2 linked regions of the Thiohalobacter thiocyanaticus genome follow. The protein of the gene in region 1 binds, or shares a complex with, the protein of each later gene. Links are inferred from orthologs where the notes say so. Each region holds a gene or a part of one and is shown on either strand. Other genes may lie near its edges.

Evidence for each region.
Region 2: the proteins of tsaE (region 1) and tsaD are in contact, whole or in part, in a crystal structure (PDB 6N9A), measured with the Thermotoga maritima proteins. The link is inferred for Thiohalobacter thiocyanaticus from one-to-one orthologs. Residues at the interface, in WP_004082108.1 of Thermotoga maritima: Leu37, Gly38, Lys46, Lys57, Val59, Lys60, Ser61, Thr63, Phe64, Thr65, Leu66, Met67, Val69, Pro71, Tyr82, Arg83, Leu84, Asp86, Asp88, Phe89, Asp93, Ile128, Asp130, Glu131, Arg134; in WP_004082750.1 of Thermotoga maritima: Cys10, Asp11, Arg49, His50, Leu82, Gly84, Gly135, Gly136, Glu154, Thr155, Leu156, Asp157, Asp158, Ser159, Glu162, Asp165, Lys166, Arg169, Leu170, Tyr175, Lys213, Thr214, Leu217, Tyr218, Gln221, Arg222, Asn324.

The regions. Positions count from the first base shown.
Region 1 is NZ_AP018052.1:2,654,540-2,658,595, forward strand. The notes cover bases 159-3,157. They hold tsaE (tRNA (adenosine(37)-N6)-threonylcarbamoyltransferase complex ATPase subunit type 1 TsaE), read right to left. Parts: upstream 1,891-3,157; coding sequence 1,426-1,890; downstream 159-1,425. Other genes in these bases: CFK21_RS12230 (N-acetylmuramoyl-L-alanine amidase), read right to left, coding at 159-1,260; CFK21_RS12240 (NAD(P)H-hydrate dehydratase), read right to left, coding at 1,874-3,157. In the rest of the region: more of CFK21_RS12230, read right to left, coding at 1-158; more of CFK21_RS12240, read right to left, coding at 3,158-3,376; tRNA epoxyqueuosine(34) reductase QueG, read left to right, coding at 3,661-4,056. UniProt on the Escherichia coli protein: Required for the formation of a threonylcarbamoyl group on adenosine at position 37 (t(6)A37) in tRNAs that read codons beginning with adenine.
Region 2 is NZ_AP018052.1:451,662-454,596, forward strand. What follows is about bases 1-2,911. They hold tsaD (tRNA (adenosine(37)-N6)-threonylcarbamoyltransferase complex transferase subunit TsaD), read left to right. Parts: upstream 1-904; coding sequence 905-1,918; downstream 1,919-2,911. Other genes in these bases: CFK21_RS02120 (GatB/YqeY domain-containing protein), read right to left, coding at 61-507; rpsU (30S ribosomal protein S21), read right to left, coding at 539-754; plsY (glycerol-3-phosphate 1-O-acyltransferase PlsY), read right to left, coding at 2,107-2,706. Outside these bases: folB (dihydroneopterin aldolase), read left to right, coding at 2,921-2,935.

The DNA.
Region 1 (4,056 bases):
CCGGTCGGAGTTAAGACCGTTGGTCGCACGCAGCGCCCGCAGGCTGACGTTGTAGCGACTGGCGATCTCGCTCAGGGTGTCGCCGCGGCGGATCACATGCTCGCGCGGATTGTGCATGGCGACATAGGTGCCGGGCGGCGGGTTGCTGTAGAAGTAGTTGCGGATGCCGGCGAGCATGGCCCGGGCCAGCTTGTCCTGGTGCGCGGCCTGTTTGAGCTTGCGCTCCTCGCTCGGGTTGGAGATGAAGGCGGTCTCGACCAGGATGGAGGGGATGTCCGGCGACTTCAGCACCACGAAGCCGGCCTGCTGGACGTGGTCCTTATGCACCTTGCCGACCTGCTTCAGGCCCTGCAGCACATTGTCCGCCACCTCCAGACTGGCCTCGATGCTGGCTGACTGCGACAGATCCAGAATCACCGAGCGCAGCAGTTCGTCCTTGTCGTTGAGGCTCACCCCGCCGGCCAGATCGGCGGCGTTCTCCGACTGCGCCAGGATGCGCGCCATCTCGGAACTGGCGCCGCGCCGGGACAGGACATAGACCGAGGAGCCCTGCACCCGGCGGTCGCGGAAGGCATCGGCGTGGATGGAGACGAACAGGTCGGCATCGTGGTCGCGGGCAATGTCCATGCGCTGGCGCAGGGACAGGAAGCGGTCGCCGTCCCGGGTCATGATGGCACGCATCCCCGGTTCCTGATCGATATGTCGCGCCAGCCGGCGGGCAATCTCGAGCACGACCTGCTTCTCGTTGGTGCCGTGGCTGCCGCGCGCGCCCGGATCCTTGCCGCCATGGCCGGGGTCGACGGCGATGACCAGGTCACGCGGGGCGCGGATCTGATCGACGGACTTGGTCGGACGCTCGGGGGAGCGGCGCGCCTGCCCCGGGGTTTCCAGGTCCACCACCAGCCGGTGGCCGGACTGCTGATCGGGCTTGAGCAGGAAGCTTCTGGGTTTGACCGGACCGCTCAGGTCGATCACCAGGCGCAGGTCGCGGCCGTTGCGTACGCCGTGACGCAGGTTGCGGATCGGCCCGCTGGCGGCGTCATCAAGATTGTCCGCACGCAGGCGGGCCCCTTCGAGATCGACCACCACACGGTCGGGGGCGCTGAGGGTGAACAGCTTGTGTTCGACCGGGGCATCCAGGTCCAGCACCAGGCGGGTACACTCCGCATCCGCCCAGACGCGCACATCGGTCACCTCGGCGGCACCGACCCAGAGAGCGGTCAGCCACCCCAGTAGCAGGAATCCGAATCGGCTTGTCATCCGCATGCTGCTGTCCCTCCCCGGCCGCTTGCGGGTGATATTCCCTTTGAATCTAACCCGCACAGCGGCGAAATTCAAGTGTTTTTCTTTCCATATCGAGGGGATATAGGGCAAACCTGTGAAACCGGTCTAAGGCATTGGGACAGCATCCGGCGGATTCCGGACTCACATGGCCGCATCGAGCCCGGATTCCAGTTCCGCGCGCCGCGCCGGGCCGGGTTCCAGCCACAGTCGCCGGCCCGCCGGGAGGTGCTCGATGCGGATCAGCAGATCGGGCGGCGGCAGCAACCCGGCCCCGCGCTCCGGCCACTCGATCAGGCTGGTCACGCCCGGGTCGAACAGGTCGCGGATTCCGAGAAATTCCAATTCCTCAGGATCGGCCAGGCGGTACAGATCCAGGTGGTAGAGTTGGCGCTCACCGATCCGGTAGGGCTCGATCAGGGTGTAGGTCGGGCTCTTGACCCTGCCGCTGTGACCGAGACCGCGCAGGAAGCCACGCACCAGGGTGGTCTTGCCGGCGCCCAGATCCCCCTGCAGATGGATCTGCAGCCCGGGCGGCAGCGCCTGCGCCAGGCGCGCGCCGAAGGCCTCCATGGCGGCCTCTCCGTCGAGTTCAATCGTGCGCGGCATGGTGATCCTGTCCGGGATTGACCAGGGCGCGCAGCGGTGTGAGCAGATCGCCGGCCAGCAGCCCGCGCTCGCCGTCGCGGGCGGCCCGGTCAGCGGCGGCGGCATGCAGGACGGCCCCGGCCACCGTGGCCTCGGCCGGGGTCAGGCCCTGGGCGCGCAGGCCGGCGATCACACCGGTCAGCACATCGCCCATGCCGCCGCTGGCCATGCCCGGGTTGCCGCCGGCAGCGATCCAGACGACCGCGCCGTCACAGACCAGGCTGCCCGCCCCCTTGAGCAGCACCACACCGCCATAGCGTTGCTGCAGTTGCTGCACCGCGGCCACCCGATCGGCCTCGACCGCGGCGGTGTCCGTCCCGAGCAGGCGCGCGGCCTCGCCGGGGTGCGGCGTGAGGACCCAGTCGTCGCGGCGCAGCGGCGCGGCCGCCAGCAGGTTGAGGGCATCGGCATCCAGCACCAGCGGCTGCTCGGCCCGCAGCAGCCGCTCGAACAGCGCCCGGCTCCAGCGGCCCTGGCCCAGCCCCGGCCCCAGCCCGATCACGCTGGCGCGTTCCAGCAGCGGTTCCAGGTCCGGCGCTCCGTCCACGCCGGCCGCCATCAGTTCCGGTCGGGCCGCCAGCACGGCAGCGACATGACCGGGATCGGTGGCCACACTGACCAGCCCCGCCCCCACCCGGGCCGCGGCCTCGCCGGCCAGACGCGCCGCCCCGCCCATGCCGGGCCGGCCGCCGACGATCAGCACATGGCCGAACGCCCCCTTGTGCGCCGTGCGCGACCGCGGCGCCAGCCGGGCCGCGGCGCAGTCATATCCGGCCAGCCAGGCCCGCGGCGGCATGTCCGCGGCGAGATCGGCCGGCAGCTCCAACCCGGCAAACACCAACTCACCGACATAATCCGCCGCCTGGCCGGTATAGAGCCCGAGCTTGCGGCCGATGAAGGTCACGGTCAGCGCGGCGCGGATGGCCGTGCCCGGCACCCGGCCGGTGTCGGCGGCCAGGCCGGAAGGGATGTCCAGCGCCAGCACCGGCACCCCGCTGGCATTGACCGCCGCGATGGCCGCGGCCCAGTCGCCTTCGACCCCGCGTTGCAGTCCGGTCCCGAGCAGGCCGTCGACGATGACCTCACAGGCAGTGAGCCGCCCGGCGTCGAAGGGCGCGACCGTCACCCCGGCCTCGACCGCATCCTCCCAGGCCGTGCGGGCAGCGCCCTGCAGCCGTCCGGGATCGGCCAGCCAGCCCACGCTGGCATACCAGCCCTCCGCCCGCGCCAGCCGCGCCAGCACATAACCGTCACCGGCATTGTTGCCGGCGCCGCACAGCACATGCACCCGCCGCGCCTCCGGCCAGTGCCGGCGCAGGGCCGCGAAGGCGGCCGCGCCGGCGCGTGTCATCAGCTCATATCCGGGGACGCCGCGCTGCTCGATGGCGAGGCGGTCCAGTTCGCGGACCTGGGCGGCGCTGTAGAGCGGCTCACAACCGGGTTGCATACTCATCTCAATCGTTGCATACGATGCAGGTTGGGTCAGGTGCGCAGCACCGTAACCCAACATGCCACGGGCTGTCGGGTTACGCTACGCTAACCCGACCTACCTGGTGGGGAAAGAATTCCGAATTCACCGGGAACGTCGTGATCAATCCGTCATTGCGAGCGAAGCGCGGCAATCTCATAATGCGGATTCAATCGGTTGGAGATTGCCACGGCGCTGCGCGCCTCGCAATGACGAAGCCCTGCCCAGCCACTTGCCTCCCGACACCCGACACCCGATTCCCCATGCCCGCGAACCCTGTCATTGACGACCTCGACCAGCTTGCCCGCGACATCAAGTCCTGGGGCGCGGAACTGGGCTTCGATCAGATCGGCATCACCGGCACCGACCTGTCCGACGCCGAGACGCACCTGCTGAACTGGCTGGCCGCCGGCCGCCACGGCGAGATGGACTATATGGCCCGTCACGGCACCAAACGCAGTCGTCCAGCCGCACTCGAGCCCGGCACCCTGCGGGTGATCTCGGCACGCCTGAACTACTGGCCCGAGGCCGCCGATGCCGACAGCGTGCTGCAGTCTCCGGCGCAGGCCTTCATTTCCCGCTACGCCCTGGGCCGCGACTATCACAAACTGCTGCGCAAGCGGCTGCAGCAACTGGCCCGGCGCATCGAGCAGGCCATC
Region 2 (2,935 bases), 2.2 Mb from region 1 along the record:
GTTTATCCTGAAAATACTTTGCGTTCTCTGCGTTAAAGCCGCAAAGGCAGGATCGACCGCTCAGCCGCCCAGCTTCGCCTTCACCTGCCCGCTGACCGCGCCCATGTCGGCGCGTCCCTGCAGCTTGGGCTTGAGCTGGCCCATCACCTTGCCCATGTCCTTGATGCTGGAGGCGCCGCTGGCGGCAATGGCCTCATCGATCAGCTGACCGATCTCGGCCTCGGAGAGGGGTTCGGGGAGGTAGTCCTGGATAACCTCGATTTCCTGCTGCTCTTTGGCAGCCAGTTCATCGCGGCCGGCGGACTGGTATTGCTCGATGGACTCGCGCCGCTGCTTGAGCATCTTGTCCAGCACGGCGGTGACCTGGGCGTCGTCGAGTTCGATGCGTTCGTCGACTTCCCGTTGCTTGATCGCGGCCATGATCAGCCGGATGGCGGCCAGGCGTGGCTTGTCGCCACCGCGCATGGCGGCCTTCATGTCCTCCTGGATCCTGGCCTTGAGCGACATGAGCGGCTACTCCTTGTCCGCGTGGAGGGTATCAGTACTGGCGGGTACGGCGGGCGACTTCGCGCGACACCTTCTTCATGTGGCGCTTGACGGCCGCGGCGCGCTTGCGCTTGCGTTCCTGGGTGGGCTTTTCATAGAACTCGCGGCGGCGCACCTCGGACAGGATGCCGGCCTTTTCACAGGAACGCTTGAAGCGGCGCAGGGCGACTTCGAAGGGTTCGTTTTCCTTGACACGAACGTTCGGCATGCAGTCGATATCCTCTTGTCTTGCGGTTGAACAGTTGAATACTGGTCTCGCCCCTTTCTCTGGGCGAAGGGCGGGCATTCTAATCCGTCGGGCGAGAGAAATCAAAATCCTGCTGGCACTGGGCGGTCCCGGGATGGGAAAATAGACGGGATGCGAGTCCTCGGTATCGAAAGTTCCTGCGACGAGACCGGCCTGGCGCTGTACGACAGCGAGGCCGGGCTGCTGGCGCACGCCCTGCATTCGCAGGTGGCCATGCACGCCGACTACGGCGGGGTGGTGCCGGAGCTGGCCTCGCGCGACCATGTGCGCCGGATTCTTCCACTTATGAATCAAGTGCTTGAAGAGGCAGGCGTGGATCGCGCCGGCATCGATGGGGTGGCCTATACCGCCGGTCCCGGCCTGATCGGGGCCCTGCTGGTGGGCGCGAGTGTGGGCCGGTCGCTGGCCTGGGGTCTGGACGTGCCCGCCGTCGGGGTGCACCACATGGAGGGGCATCTGCTGGCGCCGCTGCTGGAAGCCGATCCGCCGGAATTCCCCTTCGTCGCCCTGCTGGTCTCGGGCGGGCACAGCATGCTGGTGCGGGTCGAGGGGGTGGGCCGCTATGCGCTGCTGGGAGATTCCCTGGATGATGCCGCCGGCGAGGCCTTCGACAAGACCGCCAAACTGCTGGAACTCGGCTACCCCGGCGGGCCGGCGGTAGCGCGCCTGGCCGAGCAGGGCGATCCGACCCGCTTTCGCTTTCCCCGCCCCATGACCGACCGCCCGGGGCTGGATTTCAGCTTCAGCGGGCTGAAAACCTTCACCCTCAATACCTGGCAGGCGCACCGGGACGAGGAACAGGCCCGGGCCGACATTGCCCGCGCTTTCCAGGACGCCGTAGTCGATACCCTGCTGATCAAGTGCCGGCGGGCCCTGGATGAGACCGGCCTGGACCGGCTGGTGGTCGCCGGTGGCGTCGGCGCCAACCGCGCCCTGCGCCAGGGCCTGGAGACGATGCTGGAGAAACGCGGCGGCCGGGTGTATTTCCCGCGGCTGGAATTCTGCACCGACAACGGCGCCATGATCGCCTTCGCCGGCTGTCTGCGGCTGCAGGCCGGGCAGGTCGAGACGCCGGCCATCGAGGTACGCGCGCGCTGGCCGCTGGAGGAACTGCCGGCGGTTTGATTTGAGTGTTTCAGGAGTAACGTAGAGGCGCGGAGGCGCAGAGAATATTGTTTCACTCCGGGGCAGGCCGGAATCCAGGAATCAGGGGGGTCAAAAACTCTGCATAAAAACAGGCGTAGGATGGGTGAAGGCGCTTTGCGCCGTAACCCATCGCGGTGGCTGATGGGTTGCGCTTCGCTCCACCCATCCTACGAGCGTTTACCCAGGTTGATCCTGCCTTCGGTCCCGTCCATGAGATTGCGGATATTGCTGCGATGGCGCCAGAACAGCAGCAACGCCATCAGTGTCACCGCGCCGGCCAGTACCGGCTCGCCCAGCCAGTAAAAGGTATAGAGGGGCGCAGCGGCGGCCGTGACCAGCGCCGACAGCGAGGAGATGCGCGTGATCACCGCCACCAGCAGCCAGGTCACCACCGCCGCCAGGCCGATCCAGCCTGAGAGCCCCAGCAGCACGCCCAGCGCGGTGGCCACACCCTTGCCGCCCCTGAAGCCGAAGAACACCGGATACAGATGGCCGAGAAAGGCCGCCAGCATCACCGCCGCCAGTACGGCCGGCTCGTCGGTGAAGGCGCGGGCGATCAGCACGGCGACCAGGCCCTTGAGCATGTCGCCGAGCAGGGTCAGCACCCCGGCCTTTTTGCCGGCCACGCGCAGCATGTTGGTCGCACCCGGGTTGCCCGAGCCCTGGGTGCGCGGATCGGCCGCGCCCAGCAGCCGGCCGACGATGACGGCGGTGGAGAGAGAACCCAGGAGATAGGCGACAATAATCAGTACAGCGGCAGTGATCATGGCGCGCTATTGGACGGCTTTCGACGCGGCGGGTCAAGTGAATAGCCTGAGTCCCCTCCCTTGATGGGAGCACCCATAGGGCATAAAGCGGTTGGGGAGGGTGACACGGTTCGGAATCACCCCCTCTCAACCTCCCTCATCAAGGGGGAGGAGCGCCCGGTCTTCTCAGACGTGTATCTTGTATCTTGTATCCTGCACCTTGTATCTTGTCGCAATGGACATCATTTTT